One region of the Pseudomonas cannabina genome, then DNA from elsewhere that is predicted to be linked to it. Evidence: predicted binding sites of a transcription regulator. Region 1 holds the regulator's gene; each other region holds the start of a gene.
What was found. Region 1 encodes FliA, which starts transcription of late flagellar genes. Its sites were predicted from a motif close to CTAAAGTTTNNNNNNNNNNNGCCGNTAA; they were not measured.
Positions count from the first base shown of each region.

Region 2: BLT55_RS05190 (methyl-accepting chemotaxis protein) is a predicted target of FliA. The motif match lies at 3,398-3,425, and genes of this name have one in related genera.
Region 3: BLT55_RS07600 (methyl-accepting chemotaxis protein) is a predicted target of FliA. The motif match lies at 3,790-3,817, and genes of this name have one in related genera.

Region 1 is NZ_FNKU01000001.1:2,739,223-2,745,237, reverse strand. Features, by position in the region: gene flhA (flagellar biosynthesis protein FlhA) at 1-682, shown strand, start outside; gene flhF (flagellar biosynthesis GTPase FlhF) at 694-2,022, shown strand; gene fleN (flagellar synthesis regulator FleN) at 2,138-2,971, shown strand; gene fliA (RNA polymerase sigma factor FliA) at 2,968-3,708, shown strand; gene BLT55_RS12800 (chemotaxis response regulator CheY) at 3,961-4,335, shown strand; gene BLT55_RS12795 (protein phosphatase CheZ) at 4,355-5,140, shown strand; gene BLT55_RS12790 (chemotaxis protein CheA) at 5,174-6,015, shown strand, end outside.
Region 2 is NZ_FNKU01000001.1:1,091,395-1,097,409, forward strand. Features, by position in the region: partial or broken gene BLT55_RS34665 (methyl-accepting chemotaxis protein) at 1-153, shown strand, start outside; gene BLT55_RS05180 (CAP domain-containing protein) at 293-1,150, shown strand; gene BLT55_RS05185 (nuclear transport factor 2 family protein) at 1,155-1,583, opposite strand; gene BLT55_RS05190 (methyl-accepting chemotaxis protein) at 1,742-3,370, opposite strand; gene BLT55_RS05195 (TetR/AcrR family transcriptional regulator) at 3,506-4,123, opposite strand; partial or broken gene BLT55_RS05200 (DUF3237 domain-containing protein) at 4,320-4,944, shown strand; gene BLT55_RS05205 (TonB-dependent siderophore receptor) at 5,005-6,015, opposite strand, start outside.
Region 3 is NZ_FNKU01000001.1:1,608,772-1,614,786, forward strand. Features, by position in the region: gene BLT55_RS07575 (XylR family transcriptional regulator) at 1-921, shown strand, start outside; gene BLT55_RS07580 (C1 family peptidase) at 936-1,703, opposite strand; gene BLT55_RS07585 (TetR/AcrR family transcriptional regulator) at 1,921-2,538, opposite strand; gene BLT55_RS07590 (DUF3237 family protein) at 2,737-3,240, shown strand; gene BLT55_RS07595 (VirK family protein) at 3,269-3,697, opposite strand; gene BLT55_RS07600 (methyl-accepting chemotaxis protein) at 3,922-5,550, shown strand; gene BLT55_RS07605 (sugar ABC transporter substrate-binding protein) at 5,901-6,015, shown strand, end outside.

The DNA.
Region 1 (6,015 bases):
GCAGTCGCTGGGCTACACGGTGGTGGACGCCAGCACTGTGGTCGCGACGCACCTCAACCAGATTCTGTACAAGCACTCCCATGAGCTGATCGGCCATGAGGAAGTCCAGCAGTTGATGCAATTGCTGGCCAAAAGCTCGCCCAAGCTCGCTGAAGAGCTGGTTCCAGGTGTGTTGTCGCTGTCGTCGCTGCTCAATGTGCTGCAGGCGCTGCTGGCCGAACACGTGCCGGTGCGTGATATCCGCAGCATCGCAGAGTCCATCGCTAACAACGCCGGAAAGAGTCAAGATACCGCCGCGCTGGTCGCGGCAGTGCGGGTCGGTTTGAGCCGCGCAATCGTCCAAAGCATTGTAGGCGTTGAGCCGGAGCTGCCTGTTATCACTCTGGAGCCAAGGTTGGAACAGATATTGCTCAATAGTCTACAGAAGGCTGGTCAGGGTCAGGAAGAAGGCGTTTTGCTTGAGCCGAGCATGGCTGAAAAGCTCCAGCGTTCGTTGATCGAGGCCGCCCAGCGTCAAGAGATGCAAGGGTTGCCGGTGATTCTTCTGGTAGCAGGTCCGGTCCGGGCGATGCTGTCACGATTTGGACGGTTGGCTGTACCGAACATGCATGTGCTGGCGTATCAGGAAATACCGGACAACAAGCAAGTAACCATCGTAGCGACTGTCGGGCCAAACGGCTGAGGTAGTGAGTCATGCAAGTTAAGCGATTTTTCGCCGCCGATATGCGTCAAGCCATGAAACTGGTTCGCGATGAGCTGGGCGCTGAAGCGGCCATCATCGGTAACCGGCGGATTGCCGGTGGCGTAGAGCTGACTGCTGCTTTGGATTACAAGCTGTCTGCCCTGGCCCCGCGCGTACCGAACATGGAGCTTGAAGATGAACTGCGCAAAACCCAGTCGCGCATCGTCTCCGCTCAGGCTGAATTGAACAATCGCAGCGACAGTGATACCTCGGTCAACCTTCAGCTGTTTTCCGGCAAGACCGGCAGCGCTGCCGACACGCACATTGAACCGACGCTCGAAGAGCCGCCACGCCCGTTTGCCTACGCGCCGGCACCTGCCGCAGAGCCTGCTGGCGGCCAGCGCGCCTTTGACTCGATGCGTTCGGAACTGAATGGCCTGCGCGAGCTGCTGGAAGTCCAGCTCGGCTCCCTGGCCTGGAATCAGCTGCAGGGCAGCCGCCCGCAGCAGGCCAACCTGTGGCGCCGTCTGCAACGTGTCGGTCTGTCCGGCCCGTTGTCCCGCGATCTGCTGTCGATGATTCCGGATATCGACGAGCCCCGTCAGGCCTGGCGCATGTTGCTGGCGCACCTGGCGCGGATGATCGCAGTGCCTGACGTCGAGCCACTGGAAGAGGGCGGTGTGATTGCCATGGTCGGCCCGGCTGGCATGGGCAAGACCACCACGCTGGCCAAGCTCGCCGCACGCTACGTGCTCAAGTACGGCCCGCAGAACATCGCGCTGGTCAGCATGGACAGTTTTCGTATCGGTGCTCAGGAGCAGCTCAAGACCTTGGGCCGCATCCTCAACGTGCCGGTCACTCATATCGATCCTGGCCAGTCGCTGGTTCAGGCGTTGGAGCCACTGCTGCGCAAGCGTGTGGTGCTGATTGACACCGCCGGGCTGCAAGCCAGCGATCCGGCGTTGCGCATGCAACTGGAAAGTCTCGCTGGTCGTGGCATCAAGTCGCGTAACTATCTGGTGCTGGCCACTACCAGCCAGAAGCAGGTCCTGACGGCGGCCTATCACAGTTACAAACGTTGCGGTCTGGCGGGGTGCATTTTGACCAAGCTCGATGAAACAGCCAGCCTCGGCGAAGTCCTGAGCCTGGCAATCAGTCACGAATTGCCAGTGGCCTACCTCACGGACGGCCCACGTATTCCTGATGATCTGCACATTCCACGGCGTCATCAGTTGGTCAGTCGTGCCGTGAGTGTGCAGATGCATGATGAGCCTAGCGAGGAAGCGATGGCTGATATGTTTGCTGACCTCTATCACACCCCTGGCAAGAGAGTGGGTTAAGTGATGGATAGTATTGGAATGTCCCTGCATCAAAGGTCTGCCAGGCATTGTTCATTTGTGAATGTGCGGTTCTCTGTGTGGTTTCGGTCTACGCAAGACAAGGTAAAGAAATAACATGGGCAGCATGCATCCCGTACAGGTGATCGCGGTGACCGGCGGCAAAGGTGGCGTCGGTAAGACTAACGTGTCAGTGAACCTCTCACTGGCCCTCGCCGAGCTTGGCCGGCGCGTCATGCTGCTGGATGCCGATCTTGGTCTGGCCAATGTCGACGTTCTGCTCGGGCTGACACCCAAGCGCACGCTTGCCGATGTGATCGAGGGTCGCTGCGAATTGCGCGACGTTCTGTTGCAGGGCCCGGGTGGCGTTCGCATCGTGCCTGCCGCTTCCGGCACGCAGAGCATGGTGCATCTGTCCCCGGCCCAGCATGCCGGTCTGATCCAGGCGTTCAGCGAGATTGGCGACAACCTCGATGTGCTGGTGATCGACACGGCGGCCGGCATCGGTGAATCCGTGGTGAGCTTTGTGCGCGCTGCTCAGGAAGTCCTGCTGGTGGTGTGCGACGAGCCCACGTCGATCACCGATGCCTACGCCCTGATCAAGCTGCTCAATCGCGACTACGGGATGAACCGCTTCCGGGTGCTGGCCAACATGGCCCAGAGCCCGCAGGAAGGGCGCAACCTGTTCGCCAAGCTGACCAAGGTCACCGACCGTTTTCTTGACGTTGCCCTGCAGTATGTGGGCGCCGTGCCGTACGACGAATGCGTGCGCAAGGCCGTGCAGAAACAGCGTGCCGTCTATGAAGCATTCCCGCGTTCCAAATGTGCACTGGCGTTCAAGGCCATTGCCCAGAAGGTTGATACCTGGCCGTTGCCAGCCAACCCGCGGGGTCACCTCGAGTTCTTCGTCGAGCGACTCGTCCACCAGACCAGTGCGGGGCCTGTGCAATGACTGCGAGCGGCTATCAGATGTACAGCAAGAGTTCTCGTAATTCGCAATACGAGTTGATCGAGCGGTATGCGCCGCTGGTCAAGCGTATCGCCTACCACCTGCTGGCGCGTTTGCCGGCCAGCGTGCAGGTGGAAGATCTGATTCAGGCCGGCATGATCGGTCTGCTTGAGGTCTCCACCAAATACGATTCCACCAAGGGTGCGAGTTTCGAGACCTACGCAGGCATTCGCATTCGTGGCGCGATGCTCGACGAAGTGCGCAAGGGTGACTGGGCGCCACGCTCGGTCCACCGCAATACACGCATGGTAAGTGACGCAATTCGCGCAATTGAAGCTAAAACCGGACGTGACGCTAAAGATCACGAGGTTGCGGCCGAACTCCAGTTGAGTCTTGATGATTATTACGGGATTTTGAATGATACCTTGGGCAGCCGCCTTTTCAGTTTCGACGACCTGCTGCAGGACGGCGATCATGAAGGGCTGCACGAGGATGGCGCGAGCGGTTCGCTCGAGCCGTCGCGCGACCTGGAAGACGAGCGCTTCCAGGCCGCGTTGGCCGATGCAATTGCCAATTTGCCGGAGCGTGAGCGTCTGGTGTTGGCGCTGTACTACGACGAAGAGCTGAACCTCAAGGAAATCGGAGAGGTTCTGGGTGTCAGCGAATCGCGAGTCAGTCAGTTACACAGCCAGTGCGCAGCTCGTTTGCGAGGGCGTTTGGGGGAGTGGCGAGCGCGTTGACGGCAGTGCGCGGCATTTGTCGCGCGTTGTCTGCATGCCGGCTGTGCAAAGCGTTACGTGGTAACAGGAAAGACGAGGCAAAGGCCTGTCGGGCAGTGTCTCGATGGGCTTTAGTCGCAGTCTCGATTGTCGTTGTGCCAAGCCCGTCGCCGTTTCGTATAGCTGGGAGTGTGCTGTGCCAGTATTGAGTGAACAGCGTGTTCAGGTGCTGAACGCGTTAAAGACTGCTTGGAGGTCGAATTGGACAAGAACATGAAAATCCTCATCGTTGATGACTTCTCAACGATGCGGCGGATCATCAAGAACCTGTTGCGCGATCTGGGGTTTACCAACACGTCGGAAGCGGACGATGGTCTGACCGCATTGCCGATGCTGCAGAGCGGTGCTTTTGACTTTCTGGTGACGGACTGGAACATGCCTGGCATGTCCGGTATCGACCTGCTGCGTCAGGTGCGTGCGGATGAACGGCTGAAGAGCCTTCCCGTGCTGATGGTCACTGCCGAAGCCAAGCGTGAGCAGATCATCGAAGCTGCTCAGGCCGGGGTGAACGGTTATGTAGTCAAGCCATTCACGGCTCAAGCGCTGAAAGAGAAGATCGAAAAGATCTTTGAACGCGTCAATAGCTGATGCATGCCGTGAGGGCGCTATGGATAACACTGATTCGATGGCCGACTTTGAGTCGACCCTAAAAAGACACGCGCAGGAACTCGTCACCAGCCTTGAAAAAGGCCGTTTCGGCGAAGCTGTGCAGCTGATCCATGAGCTCAACCAGACACGCGACCGCGGCCTTTATCAGGAAGTGGGCAAGCTGACTCGTGAGTTGCACAGTGCAATCGTCAATTTCCAGATCGATCCGCACATGCCTCAGGCCGAAGAGGTGTCGCAGATCACTGACGCCACCGAGCGCCTGTCGTATGTTGTACGGCTGACCGAGAATGCGGCCAACCGCACCATGGACCTGGTCGAGGAAAGCACGCCGCTCATGAACGGTCTGAGTACCGACGCCAAGGCGTTGAGCGAAGATTGGGGGCGTTTCATGCGCCGTGAAATCGGTGCCGAAGAATTTCGCGAACTCGCCAAGCGGGTCGATGGTTTTCTGACGCGTACCGAGAAGGAAACCCACGAAGTTTCCACCCACCTCAACGACATTCTGCTGGCCCAGGATTACCAGGACCTCACCGGTCAGGTCATCAAGCGTGTTACGCAACTGGTCACCGAAGTAGAAGGCAATTTGCTCAAACTGGTGCTCATGGCCAGTCATGTCGATCGCTTCGCTGGCATCGAACATGACGAAGAATCCATCCTTGCTGAAAAAGATCCTAAAAAACATCTCGCCAAGGGTGAAGGTCCGCAGATTCATGCCGATAAACGTGAAGACGTCGTATCCGGACAGGATGATGTAGACGATCTGCTATCGAGCCTCGGCTTCTAAGGTCTGTTGACGGTTAATTTTAGGGAGCACCCCATGAGCTTCGGCGCCGATGAAGAAATCCTTCAGGATTTTCTGGTAGAGGCCGGCGAAATTCTGGAGCAGTTGTCAGAGCAATTGGTCGAGCTGGAAAGCCGACCGGATGATGCTGATCTGCTCAATGCAATTTTTCGCGGTTTTCACACTGTAAAAGGGGGCGCCGGCTTCCTCCAGCTCCATGAGCTGGTGGAGTGCTGCCATATCGCCGAAAACGTGTTCGACATCCTGCGCAAGGGTGAGCGACGCGTTGATTCCGAACTGATGGATGTGGTCCTGGAAGCTCTGGACGCCGTCAACAGCATGTTTGGTCAGGTACGTGAACGGACTGACGTAACGCCCGCTACACCGGAACTGCTGGCCGCGCTGGCGCGTCTGGCCGAGCCACAATCTGCGGATGCGCCTGTGGCTGCGGAACCAGAACCTGTCGTCGAGGCTCCTGCCCCGGCGGTAGCGCAGGCTGCAGGCGGTGATGACATCACCGATGATGAATTCGAACAACTGCTGGACTCGCTGCATGGCAGTAGTCCGGTGTCGGCCGCGCCAGCCGCTGCACCAGCTCCTGCGGCCAGTGCAGCGTCGGGCGACGAGATCACCGATCAGGAATTCGAATCCCTGCTCGATCAGTTGCACGGCAAGGGCAAATTTGCGGCCGACGTTGTCGCACCTGCCCAGGCACCAGCTGCGCAGAGCAGCAAAGCCGCGTCCGGCAATGATGAAATCACTGACGATGAGTTCGAAGCCTTGCTTGATCAATTGCATGGCAAGGGTTCGTTTGACGGCGCCGTAGCGGCGCCGGTTGCTGCTGCTCCGGTTGCGGCGGTTGCCAAGGCACCTGCGGC
Region 2 (6,015 bases), 1.6 Mb from region 1:
CAGGTAGCGCGTGAAGTGGACCGTAACCTGATCAACATTCAGGACCTCTCCACCCAGAGCGCGGCGGGTGCCAATCAGACCAGCGCTTCCAGCCAGGAACTGTCCCGTCTTGCAACATCCTTCAATACACTGGTTGCCAATTTCAAGCTTTGAGCCGGGCTTGCCGGGCGCTGGTCAGGCGCGATGGCGCACGTGAGCGGACGATGGCGTTCGTCGCGCGATGAAAAAGGCGTTGCGCTTGACCGGGTGATTTCGCGCATCATAGGCGTCATCAGCCCGAGAGAGACTTTTCATGCCTGTCATTGCATCCGTTCTGCGCCTTTCATTACTGTCACTGGGAATGATGTGTGCCAACGCTGTGTTGGCCAGTGAAGAGACGCAACTGGTCGACTCCCTCAACGCCTACCGGGGACAGGCGCAACGCTGTGGCGAGCAGGTCTCCATGGAGTTGCCGCCCCTTGCGCCCGATCCGCGACTGGTCCTGCCTGCCAACGGCAATCTGGACCTGCAGCAGTCGCTGGCCCGGGCGGCCTATCCGATGGTCACCGTACAAGCGATCAGCCTGTCCGGGCCGCGCGATTCGGCAGCGGCCATGAAAGCCGTTCAGGAAAGCTTCTGCCAAGTGGTGCTGGACCCGCAATTCGTCGATGTCGGTGTCAGCCGGGAAGGGCGCGACTGGCGCATCGTGCTGGCGCGCTCGCTGGTGGCCTCGCGGCTGGGCGACTGGCAGGCAGAAGGGCAGAAGATTCTGCAGATGGTCAACACCGCCCGCACTCAGGCGCGCCAGTGCGGTCCGCAATCCTACGCGGCCACCACGCCGCTGGCCTGGAACCAGGCCCTGGGCAGCGCAGCGCAAAGTCATTCGCAGGCCATGGCCAACAATAACTTCTTCGACCATAAGGATCGTGAGGGGCGCATGCCGGGTGATCGCGCCGAGCTGGCCGGGTATGCCGGCCAGCAGGTCGGTGAGAATATTGCCGCTGGCCAGGACACCGCCCGCAAGGTGGTTGATGGCTGGCTGGCCAGCCCCGGTCATTGCGCCAACCTGATGAACCCCGGTTTTCGCGAACTGGGCGCGGCTTATGCGATGGACCCGAAAAGCGATGCGGGCATCTACTGGACAGCGATGTTTGGAACGCAGCAGCAGTGAAGGGTTAGAAGCGGAACGCCTGGCGGCCAATCAATAGCCACTGGCCGTTCTGTTTCTGCCAGATCTGGAAGTTTTCGATTTCGGTCGGCACCACTTTGCCGCTGTTCACGGCTTGCGCCGAGAAGTGATTGCGAACCATCGCGACGTCGCCCGATAGCGTGATGTTCTGATTGAGCATTTTCAGCTCATTGAATGCGCTTTTGCCGGTTTCGATGTCGGCGATAAAAGCCTGTTTGTCCTGGATCGTGCCGCTTGAGTGGCCGTAGGTGAGGTTATCCGCAGTCAGCGCCTTGAGTTGCGTTATATCCTTGTGCCACATGGCCTGAGTCAGCTTGTCGACCGCCTGGGCCACGTCGGCCTCATCGGAGGGTGCGGCAGCGGCGTAGCCCGTGAACAGGCACAGCAAGCCTATCAGCAGTGTCAGCTTTTTCATGATCGTCCCTTTTTCTTGTCATTGTAGGTGTTGGCATTGTGGGATGCCTGAGCACACTCGAACAGACGCATATTTCATCTGTTGTCGTACAACTTAGAGGAGGGACGTCGATCTGACAAGCAGGTGTGCCGGAAAGCAGGCTTTCCGGCACGTGGCGGTTACACGCGGAACTGTTTGGTCAGGCGATTCAAGCCAGAAGCCAGCGTCGACAATTCGGCAGTGGCGATAGCGGTCTGATTCGATCCTTCGGATGTCTGGCTGGACAAGTCGCGGATGCTGACCAGACTTCTGTCGACCTCACGAGCGACCTGAGCCTGCTCCTCGGCAGCGGTCGCGATCATCAGGTTGCGCTCGTTGATCTGGCTGATGGAGTTGGTGATCTCAAGCAGTGCCTTGCCAGCGCCGTTGGCCATTTCCAGGGTTTTGTGTGCCTGCACGCTGGTTTGCTCCATCGCCGTCACCGCATTGCCGGTGCCGGTCTGAATCGAGCCGACCATCTGTTCGATTTCCCGGGTCGATTGCTGAGTGCGGTGCGCCAGTGCCCGGACTTCATCCGCAACCACGGCGAAGCCTCGCCCGGCTTCCCCGGCGCGCGCAGCTTCAATCGCCGCGTTGAGCGCCAATAGGTTGGTCTGCTCGGCAATGGCGCGAATCACATCCAGAACCTTGCTGATGTCGGTGGCCATGACGGCCAGACCTTGCACTTCGGTGGACGTGATCTGCACCTTGGAGACCATCAGATTGATTGCTGTAACCGTTTCATCCACTTGCGCACGCCCGGCCATGGCCGCCGCACTGGATTGCGAGGTCACTTCCGAGGCCGATGCGGCGTTACTGGCCACTTCTTCAACCGCAGCGCTCATCTGATTGACGGCGGTTGCAGCCATCTCGATCTCGTTGCTCTGACGCTGAATGGTGCGGGAGGCGTCTTCGGTCACTGCATGCATTTCTTCCGAGGTGGCGGCCAATTGCGTGGAGGAGTCGCCAATCAAGGTCAGGGCACTGCGCAGGTTAGTTTGCATGGCCGCGAGTGCAGCAATCAGTTTCGCCGCTTCATCGGTGCCATTCTCTGGAATGTCCTTGCTCAGGTCATTGCCGGCAATGCGTTGCGCGATGCTCAGCGACTCGCCAATCGGCCCGGTCAGGCTGCGGGTGTACAGCCAGGCGAGGAGCAGGGTGGTGATGACACCCACTGCGATGAAAATACCCACCAGCCACAAGGTTTGCTGATAGGCAGTGTCTGCGGCATCACCGGCTTTTTCAGCTTTACCGTCGTTGATCGCAATCAGTTTCTTGAGGGTGTTTTCGACCTGATCGGCCGAATTTTTCATTTCGCCGTTGGATATTAGTACTGCAGCTTCAAGGTTACCTGCGGCAACCAGGGCCAGATAGCGATCCTGTGTCACCTGGTAATCGCCATTGGCTTTAGTAAGCTCGCCGAAGGCTTCGCGTCCTTGCGGGGTCACGATCAACTTGCCCAGTGCATCAGAAAAGCCTGCGATCAGCGAGCGTGACTGCTGGATGTCGTTGAGCGCCTTGGTCTTTCGATCCTGCGGTTCGATCGGGTTTCGTACGCGAGCATTATTACCCCGGATAGTCACGAACTCGCGATCCATCGAAGCGAGCAGTTTCACGCTCGGCAGCACATTGTTTTCGATAAATTTTTCCGCAGCGTTGAGTTCAGCCGCTTGACGCAAAGCAAGCAGTCCCAAGGCAATGATCATCAGGCAGAAGACACCGAAACAAAGTGCCGAACGTGGGGCCAGGTTGAGTTTTCGCAGGATCATGGATATTTCTCCGGAGGGGGCAAAATGCTATCGCCCTCAAACGGATTAACTTGGCTGTAAAAGAGTGACCAAATGTTTCAGGGTGGTTGCAAAATCAGATTCCGCACCTGTAGCTATTGGGTGCAATCCTCTGAATCAACGTTTTTCCATACCCGCCATGAAGGTATCCACTGCACGCTCGACCATGGCGCGGATCTGCTCGATGCTCAGCGGCATGGGCGCCTGCTGGTACAGGCGAATGTCGGTCTCTGCAGTCAACAACGAGGTAAGCTGCAGCGCTGCAATGTGCGGATCAGTGTCACGCAACTGTCCCTGTTGCATGGCCAGGGTCATCAGCGAGGTCACCGTCTGGAGGCACTCTCTGGGGCCTGAGTCATAGAACATCATGCCGATGTCCGAGTGCCCTGATTCAGCGACCACCATGCGATAGACGGCAAGTGCCTTGTCATCATTGATAAGCACCATAAGCATACGCTCACCGAACCGGGTGAACAGCGTCCTTAAGTCGATCTCCGTATCTTCGCGAATCGCCAGCTCGGAGACTGCGTCGGCGAGGTGCGCTGTCGCAAGCCTGTTGACCACCGCAATGAACAGTTCTTCCTTGGAAGGGAAGTAGCTGTAGATCGTTGCTTTAGAGCCGCCCATGCGTTTGGTGACTTCATTCATCGAAGCGCGCTCGTAGCCCATTTCAAGAAAGACGCTTGCAGCCGCATCGATAATGGCTTCGCGGCGAGCTTCAGTACGCACCTTCATTGATATCCTCAATCCCTTAGTGAACCGTTCGGTACAGTAATCACAAAATTCTCTAGACTGGAACTGAACCGTTCGGTACGATTTCAGCCGGTTGCGTGGAGCTTACTGGAAAAGGAGGCCCAGATAAATGCCGATAGAGGGATGCTCCTTTAATTCTGCCAATTGACACGTGTTCAACGATGGAGTGAACAGGTCCATGAACATCATCGATTTCAAGAAACCCGTTAAAAGCTCCCTTCGTGGAAATACGTCAGCAGCACCGGTGCTCGAGAAAGTACTGACCGTGATCCTGAAAACCGACGTTCCTGTGCTCATGGGCATCTGCAGCGATGGTTTGCGCAGTAACAGCCTGATCCTGGGCGGTGAGTTCCACGGCGAGTTCATCAGCGGTACGGTACTTTCCGGCGGCAGTAACTCGCTTGTCGAGTTGTCATCCGAACTCGCCTTTCTGGACACTCGTTTTACGCTCATTACCCGACTGGGCGAACTGATCAACGTTGAAAGCAGGGGCGTGTTGTGCATGGATGAAGCCGGGCAGCAAGAACTGCAGAACGGCGTCTGGCCAATCAGCGAAGGCCATTATCAATGCACGTGTACGCCTCGCTTTCGGGTTTCCCTGGGCCCTAAGGAGGCGCTGATTTATTCGATTTTTCGTCCCTGCAACGCTCTGGAGGCCTTGATTTATCTGGGGGCAACAGCTGGGTTTTAGAATAAATCAGCGTCTCCCTAATGAATGGCTGGAAAAAAGCGCCTTCATCGGCAAGATCGACTACATCCATGCCAATGAAACCTTGATCAGCTTTTATAGAATGAAGTGCTGATTCCAGCAATGGCAAACAGTGCGCGCCTGAACTCATCGTTCAGGCGCTGAAGCCGGCCAACTAGAACGTGACGCTGGCGCTGAGGCGCGCAGTGCGGGGTTCACCGACGTTGACCTGCAGCTGGCTACCGGTGCTGGACGGGTAATACTGTTTGTCGAACAGGTTATCGACGTTCAATTGCAGACGTGTCTTGTAGCCCGCCATCGGCACGTCCCAGCGCAGGAACGCATCGGCCACGGTGTAGCTGCTCATGTAGAACGTATTGGCGGCGTCGCCAGCCCGCTCGCCAACGTAGCGTGCGCCGCCGCCGGCGTGCCAGTCGCCGAGTCCGGACGGAACTTGCAGGTGATGAGTGAGGTACAGGCTGGCGGTGTGTTTCGGCGCCTGACTCAAACGATTGCCCTTGGTTTCAGGGTCATCGAGCACTTCGGTGTGCGTGTAGGCGTAGGTGCCGATCATGTCCCAGCGCTCTGCGATACGGCCGGTCACGTCCAGTTCCACGCCCTGCGAGCCGACTTTGCCAGCCGCTTCGCTGACGCCGGTAACGCCGGTGGCAGTCTCGACGTTTTTCTTTTCGATGTCGAACACGGCGAGGTTGACGTTGAGCTCCGGTGCCAGCGCATATTTGGCGCCGACTTCGTAACTGCGGCCCTCTTCAGGGTCGAACGTTGTGCCGTCGTCGTTCACGTCTTCGTTGGGCACGAACGAGCGGCTGTAGTTGCCGTACAGCGAAAGATCGTCGTTGACCTTGAACACCAGGCCTGCCATCGGCAGGAAGATATCGTCATTTTTGTCCAGGTTGGTGTCGCGGCTGGCACCCATTCCCTGCGCGATATACTGGTCATAGTGCTGATAGCGGCCACCGAGGACCAGAATCCAGCGGTCGTTAAGGTGCCAGTTATCCTTGATATACAGCGACGTGGACGTCAGCTGATTGCTGAGGTTGCTGGTGGCCCGATTGACAGTGCTCGGTTCGGCCAGGCTGCCATAGCTGGGCGAAAAAATATTGAAACCGCCCTGAATCGCATTGCGATAGGTCTTGCCGCGATACTTGTCGGAGTCTTCCTGCTC
Region 3 (6,015 bases), 1.1 Mb from region 1:
GATGCGCGTGCCTACCCGAAAGGCATTCCGTATGTCGCCACCGACAATCACGCGCTGATCGAGGCGGCTTACCAACACTTGATCGAAGCCGGGCTGACACGGTTTGCCTGCTTCAGCCTGCCTGAGGCGCAAGCCAATCGCTGGGCGCAGGAGCGGGAGACAGCCTTTCGCCGGTTGCTTCAGCGCGATGGGCTGCAGGTCGAGATCTATCGCGGCATGGGCACCAGCGCTCCGCTTTGGGACAGTGCCGTCGAGCAGCAGATCGCCTGGCTGCACAGCCTGCCTAAACCCGTCGGCATCATCGCCGTGACCGACGCGCGCGCCCGGCAATTGCTACAGGCCTGCCTGACCGCCGGGATTGCCGTGCCCGAGCAAGTGGCACTGATCGGCATCGATAACGACCCGCTGACCCGAACCCTCACCCGCGTACCCCTGAGTTCGGTGATTCAAGGCACCGAGACCATGGGCAGAACCGCTGCGCGCCTGCTTCACCAGATGTTGCACGGCATGCCGTCCACCGGCACACAGATCCTGATTCCACCGGATGCGGTTAACGTGCAGGCTTCAAGCTTGCATCAACCATTGGGTAATCCGTACGTGATGCAAGCCATGCTGTTCATCCGCCAGTACGCCTGTCAGGGCATCAAGACAGCGCAAGTCGCCGCGTATGTGGGCGTATCGCGCTCATCACTGGAATCACACTTTCGCAGGGCGCGCGGCTGCAGCGTGCATGACGAGATCCTGCGCTTCAAACTGGCCGCTGCCGCCAACGGCCTGGAAAGAACCGACTCGGCGATTGCAGAGATCGCCCGCGATTGTGGTTTCAAATCGGCGCAGTACCTGCATACCGTGTTTCGCCGTGAGTTTGGGTGCACGCCGAGGGAGTATCAGGTGAAGGGGAGTGTGGCGGAGCACCATTAGCCGAGCTCCACCCATCAAGCAGCCACCAGGCGTATTGTCCAGAAGTCAGACGACAGATTCGGGTCCATCAGGTAACTGTAGGGCATGGTGAAGTAGCCCTCCATGCCCCATGCGACACCCCATGAGTTACGTACTATGAAACGCTGGTGAGCATCGTCATAACCGACCACCAGCACGCAGTGCCCGCCGAGCATCTTTTCCGCATGGGCGGGCATCGGTGCGTGTCCGGTCTCGGCAACTTTCTTGCTTTCAAAGCTTTCGTACACCGCAAAACCAATGATGAACGGGTATCCCGACGCCAGACAGCCTTTCATTTGATTGAGGTGTTGCGCCACTTTCTGATAAGAAACGGCTTTGTATTTTCTGGCGTCTTTATAACAGGCGGGTGGAGGTTTGATTGCGAACTTGGCAATGTCGTAGGGCCACTCTTTTTCCGGGCAGTCGCCTTGGGCTGCAACCGTTTTGATGCCGTTTCGAATCATCGCACCGCTGTCCGACTTCACGGTATGTTGGATCACGCGTTCGTTGTAATAGATAAATAAACGCGATGGCTCGAAGGCGGGCTTCAGTTTCTGTTTCATCCGGTCAAACTGAATGGCTGCTGCAATGCCATTGGCCGTGCAACTGCCAAGTTGTCCCTGGTCATAGACGGGAGGGCAGTGTTTTCTCAGGTCAATCGAGTGCGGAAGTGCTGTCAGCGTAGCAATGGGGGCCGCGTATAAGTGGTCGCGATGATCCGGCAGGTCTCGAATCCAGCCATACTGCTTTACGGTATAGGTCATCATCTGTGTCCTGTTGAAAGGCGATGAAAACATCATTGAACGCAGGTGCGAACAATAAGGCCGCTGGCACCATGTAAGCAGGTTTGACTCAGTGAATCAGTGAAGATATTTTTAGTGCTTAGTGTGCTAAATGTCGCCCAGATAGCCATCATTGATGATGTTTTGCGATTGGCAATAAGGCTTCTTGATACGGATGTTTGATAGTGTATTTTGGCATCTACAGTGCGCGTCCAGCCCCACTCATAAACATCCTGACCGCCTGATCTACCAGTCTCTCCACCTCGGACATCGGCATGGGTGCAGGTTCCTGCTGGAACAGCCGCTCGCCGGTTTCGGCTGTTAATAGAGACAAGAATTGCCTGGCCCTCAATCCGGGGCAGGCGTCGGCCAGGTCTCCACTCGCCATTGCACGCGACATCAGGTCCGAAAGTACGTCGATGCACTGACTGGGGCCGCTGTCATGGAACAGCTTGCCGATGTCTGAACGACCGGATTCCGACAGAACCAGTCGGTAGACATTGATGGCTTTTGAGTCGTGGGTGAGCACGCTCATCATCTTGCGCCCGAAGCGGACCAGTGTTTCGTGCAGCGCACTGTCGTCCGATGCCTGCAGCAGAGAGGCCAGAGCATCATACAAATGGGAGGTTGCGTACATCTTCACCACGGCGCCGAACAGATCCTCTTTGCAGCGAAAGTATCCGTAGAGCGTCGCTTTCGACCCGCCCAAGCGTCGTGACACCTCGGTCATCGAGGCGCCGTCGTAGCCGAGTTCGAGAAATACATCGGCGGCGACTCCGACAATGGTCAGGTGACGTGCTTCGGTGCGTGCTTTCATCAGTCCTCCATAAGCGTACCGAATGGTACATTTAAATTGACAGCGCGTCAGCTCCGGGCTAAAACATACACCGCCGTACACTTATGAGTTTCCGGTGCCGGGAGGCAGCAGCTTTTCACTGCACAGCCTGTAATCGTCGAGTGTGTGCTCGACAGTGACGTTGCAAAACGGCGACGTTGCAAGAAGAGAGGTAGAGGCATGCAAACGATACAGTTACATGAAATGCTGACTGTCCATTTACACATCGACACGCCGCAATCACTATTCCAGCCTCGGCAAGGCCAACGCAGCAGCAGCAGCAGCAGCAGCAGCAGCAGCAGCAGCAGCGGGATACTGGGAGGTGAGTTTCAGGGCCAATGCCTGCGAGGCAAGGTTGTTCCGGGGGGCAGTCTTTTTCTGGTCGCGCAGGATGAAGAACTTGTGCGATTCAGCCTGTATTACACATTGTTGACCGACGACGGCGTCAGCATCGATGTCGTTGGCGAAGGGCTTACTGCCATTGATGGCACTCCCGGCAAGGAGCCGCAGGACAGCGTATTACGGATAGCGGCGTCCTTCAGTCGCTGTACCTGTAATATCCAGTTCAGCGTCCCGGCAGGTGACTATCAATACCTGCAAACACATCTTTACATAGGCCGGGTCCATGTCATGACCGGCAGCGACGAGATGACGATTAGTATCTTCCAGGTTGACGAGACCTGAGGCCTCGCCAACGCTTCACGCCTGATCATTACTTCGCGGCAAAGAAACTCAGCCCCTTACCGATCGCACAGGCATAACTTACCGCGTTGCCCACTGGCTGATACCCCGGAACACTCAGCGTCGTCATGCTGAAATCAGCGGTACCGTTGGAACGGATCTGATAGCGGATGAATTGCTCGATAGGCTTGTTATCGCGGTCCAGAGTGAAATGGGTATCGGAGAACGCCAACGTACCGTCCGCCGTGATGCGGTAGGTTTCTATGCGTTTGCCGCCTTTGGTCTTCGAGGGCTCTGCGCCTTCGACCGAGGATTTGCACTGCCCCAGGTCAATCACGACGGCTACCGATTCTCCGGTATTCAGCGCCTGGGTGATGGCGGGGTAGCTTTTGAGTTCTTCACCTGCATGGGCGAGGGTGGGCAGTGAGAGTGCGAGCAACAGCGCGAAGTGACGTTTCATGGCTTCTCCAGCAATGCAGACTGGCCAGGTGCGCCAGTCAAGTCCGGGGTAGGGTTAGGGGCAAGGGTAATAAAAGCAGGACCAACCCTAGCACAAGGTATTTCCCCGGTGGGCCGCAAATAACAGTGGCACCGCTCTGGCACGGTATTCTTCATCCTTTCTGATCGATGGCCGATAGCGTTGCAGGCGCTAATCTTATCGTCAACCACTGGAAGGGATTGAACATGCTGAGACAGCTGAAGATTGCCGCGCGGACGTCTGTCTGCTTTGCGCTGATGGTCGTTCTGGTAGTAGGGCTCGGTATTTTCAGCCTCGTGCAGCTCCACAGTATTCGTGAACAATCACTGGAGATTGAAAACGACTCGCTGCCGGGTATTGCACTGGGTGATGACATCGCTCTGGCATTCGAAAAAACCCGTACCGCCGTGGTCAAGATGCTGGCGATTCAGGACGCCGCTCAGGTGGCTGAAGCCCACGCAGATTTCATCGATAAAAAGGCCGGCTTTCAAAAAGCCATTCAGGCGTACAGCCCTGTCATCACCGCTGATGACGAAAAAATGCTCGTTACAGGGCTGGCAAACGATTATCAGACCTACACCGACAAGGCCGAGCAAAGCTACGAGCTGGGCAATGACAGCCAGGCGACTGCGGGCAGGCAGGCTGCATGGACCGACATGAGGAGGCTCGCTGACACGATTGAGGCGTCACTTGGCAAACTGGAAAAAATCAACGATGACTCCGAGGCTGACTCCAGCGCGGCCGCTTCGCAAGTCTTCGATAGTGCTCTGGTGGTGACCCAAGTGGTCATGCTGTTGACAGTGTTGATTACCGTGCTGCTTGCCTGGCGCCTGACAAAAAGCCTGGCGGTGCCCATCAGTCTGGCACTGCTGACCTCGGAAACCATTGCAGCCGGTGACCTGCGCCCGACCTCGATCAACCGGGAAGGCGTCGACGAGGCCGCCTTGCTGTTGCAGTCCATGGAGCGCATGCGCGGCAGCCTGAGCAAAACCCTGACCCAAGTGGGTGATGCCGCTCACCAACTGGCGTCTGCCACTGAGGAGATGAGCGCGCTGATGGTCAACAGCAATGCCGACCTGGTGGTGCAGAACAGCGAGATTGAAATGGCCGCCACCGCCGTGACCGAGATGAGCCAGGCGGTGGATGAAGTGGCACGTAATGCGGTGACGACTTCAGAGGAGTCGAAGGCCTCTTCGCTGTCCGCTCGCAAGGGGCAGGATGAGCTGGCCCAGACCGTTACCTCCATTCTCGAGTTGACCCGTAACGTCGGCACGGCATCGGTCGAAGCCCAGGCACTGGCGACCCGCACACTGGACATCAGCAAGGTGCTGGATGTCATTCGCGCTGTCTCCGAGCAGACCAACCTGCTGGCCCTTAACGCAGCGATCGAGGCGGCGCGAGCAGGCGAGGCAGGGCGTGGGTTTGCGGTGGTGGCAGACGAAGTGCGTGCTTTGGCACATCGCACCAGCGAATCGACCCGCGAGATCGAGACCATGGTCGGGCATATTCAGATGGGCACCAAAAGCACGCTGGCGGCGCTTGAAGTCAGTACCGAACAGGCACAGCGCACCAAGCAGCAGGCCGAATCGGCGAATGCCGTACTGGCGACCATTGCCAGCTCGGTCGTGATCATCGACGAGCGCAACACGATGATCGCCAGCGCCTCGGAGGAGCAGGCACTGGTTGCCAGAGAAGTGGACCGCAATCTGGTGCGGATTCGCGACCTGTCGACGCAATCGGCAGTCCGCACCGGGCAAACCGGCAGTGCCAGTCAGTCGCTGGCGGAGCTGGCCAGTGGCCTGACCACCACCTTGAGGCAGTTCAAACTCAGTTAACCGTAAGCGCGTCGTCGCTGTTGTCCAGGCAACAGCGAATCGACAATGTGTTCGGCACCTGCGCCCGCAAACTCCCGCTGATGCTCAGGTCTTGTGGGGCGAACTTGCTCGCGAAGCGGTCAGTCCCCCGAAAAATATGGCGTCTGGACCCTTGTTTTCATGAGCGATGCGGATTGCCGCCCCGGTCACTCCTGCAGGCGCCTTCGGTCACATCGCGACTGCAGCCAAAGCCCTGTTTTTCGGGTTCTTCAACCTTTGTGCAAAACAATAAGTGCGTAGCGCCAAGGCTTTGGGCATGACCTGTGCACTGCTGATCGGGATCGTTTTCCTGAGCCAGCGGAGCTACCCGAATGCCTGATGCCGTTCCTGTTGCCAAGCCAACCCCTTCCACGCCAACCCGCCTGTCTGCACTTTGGCGCACTATGGCGCTGACCCTGTTTGCCACCAGCCTCGCTGCAACGGCGC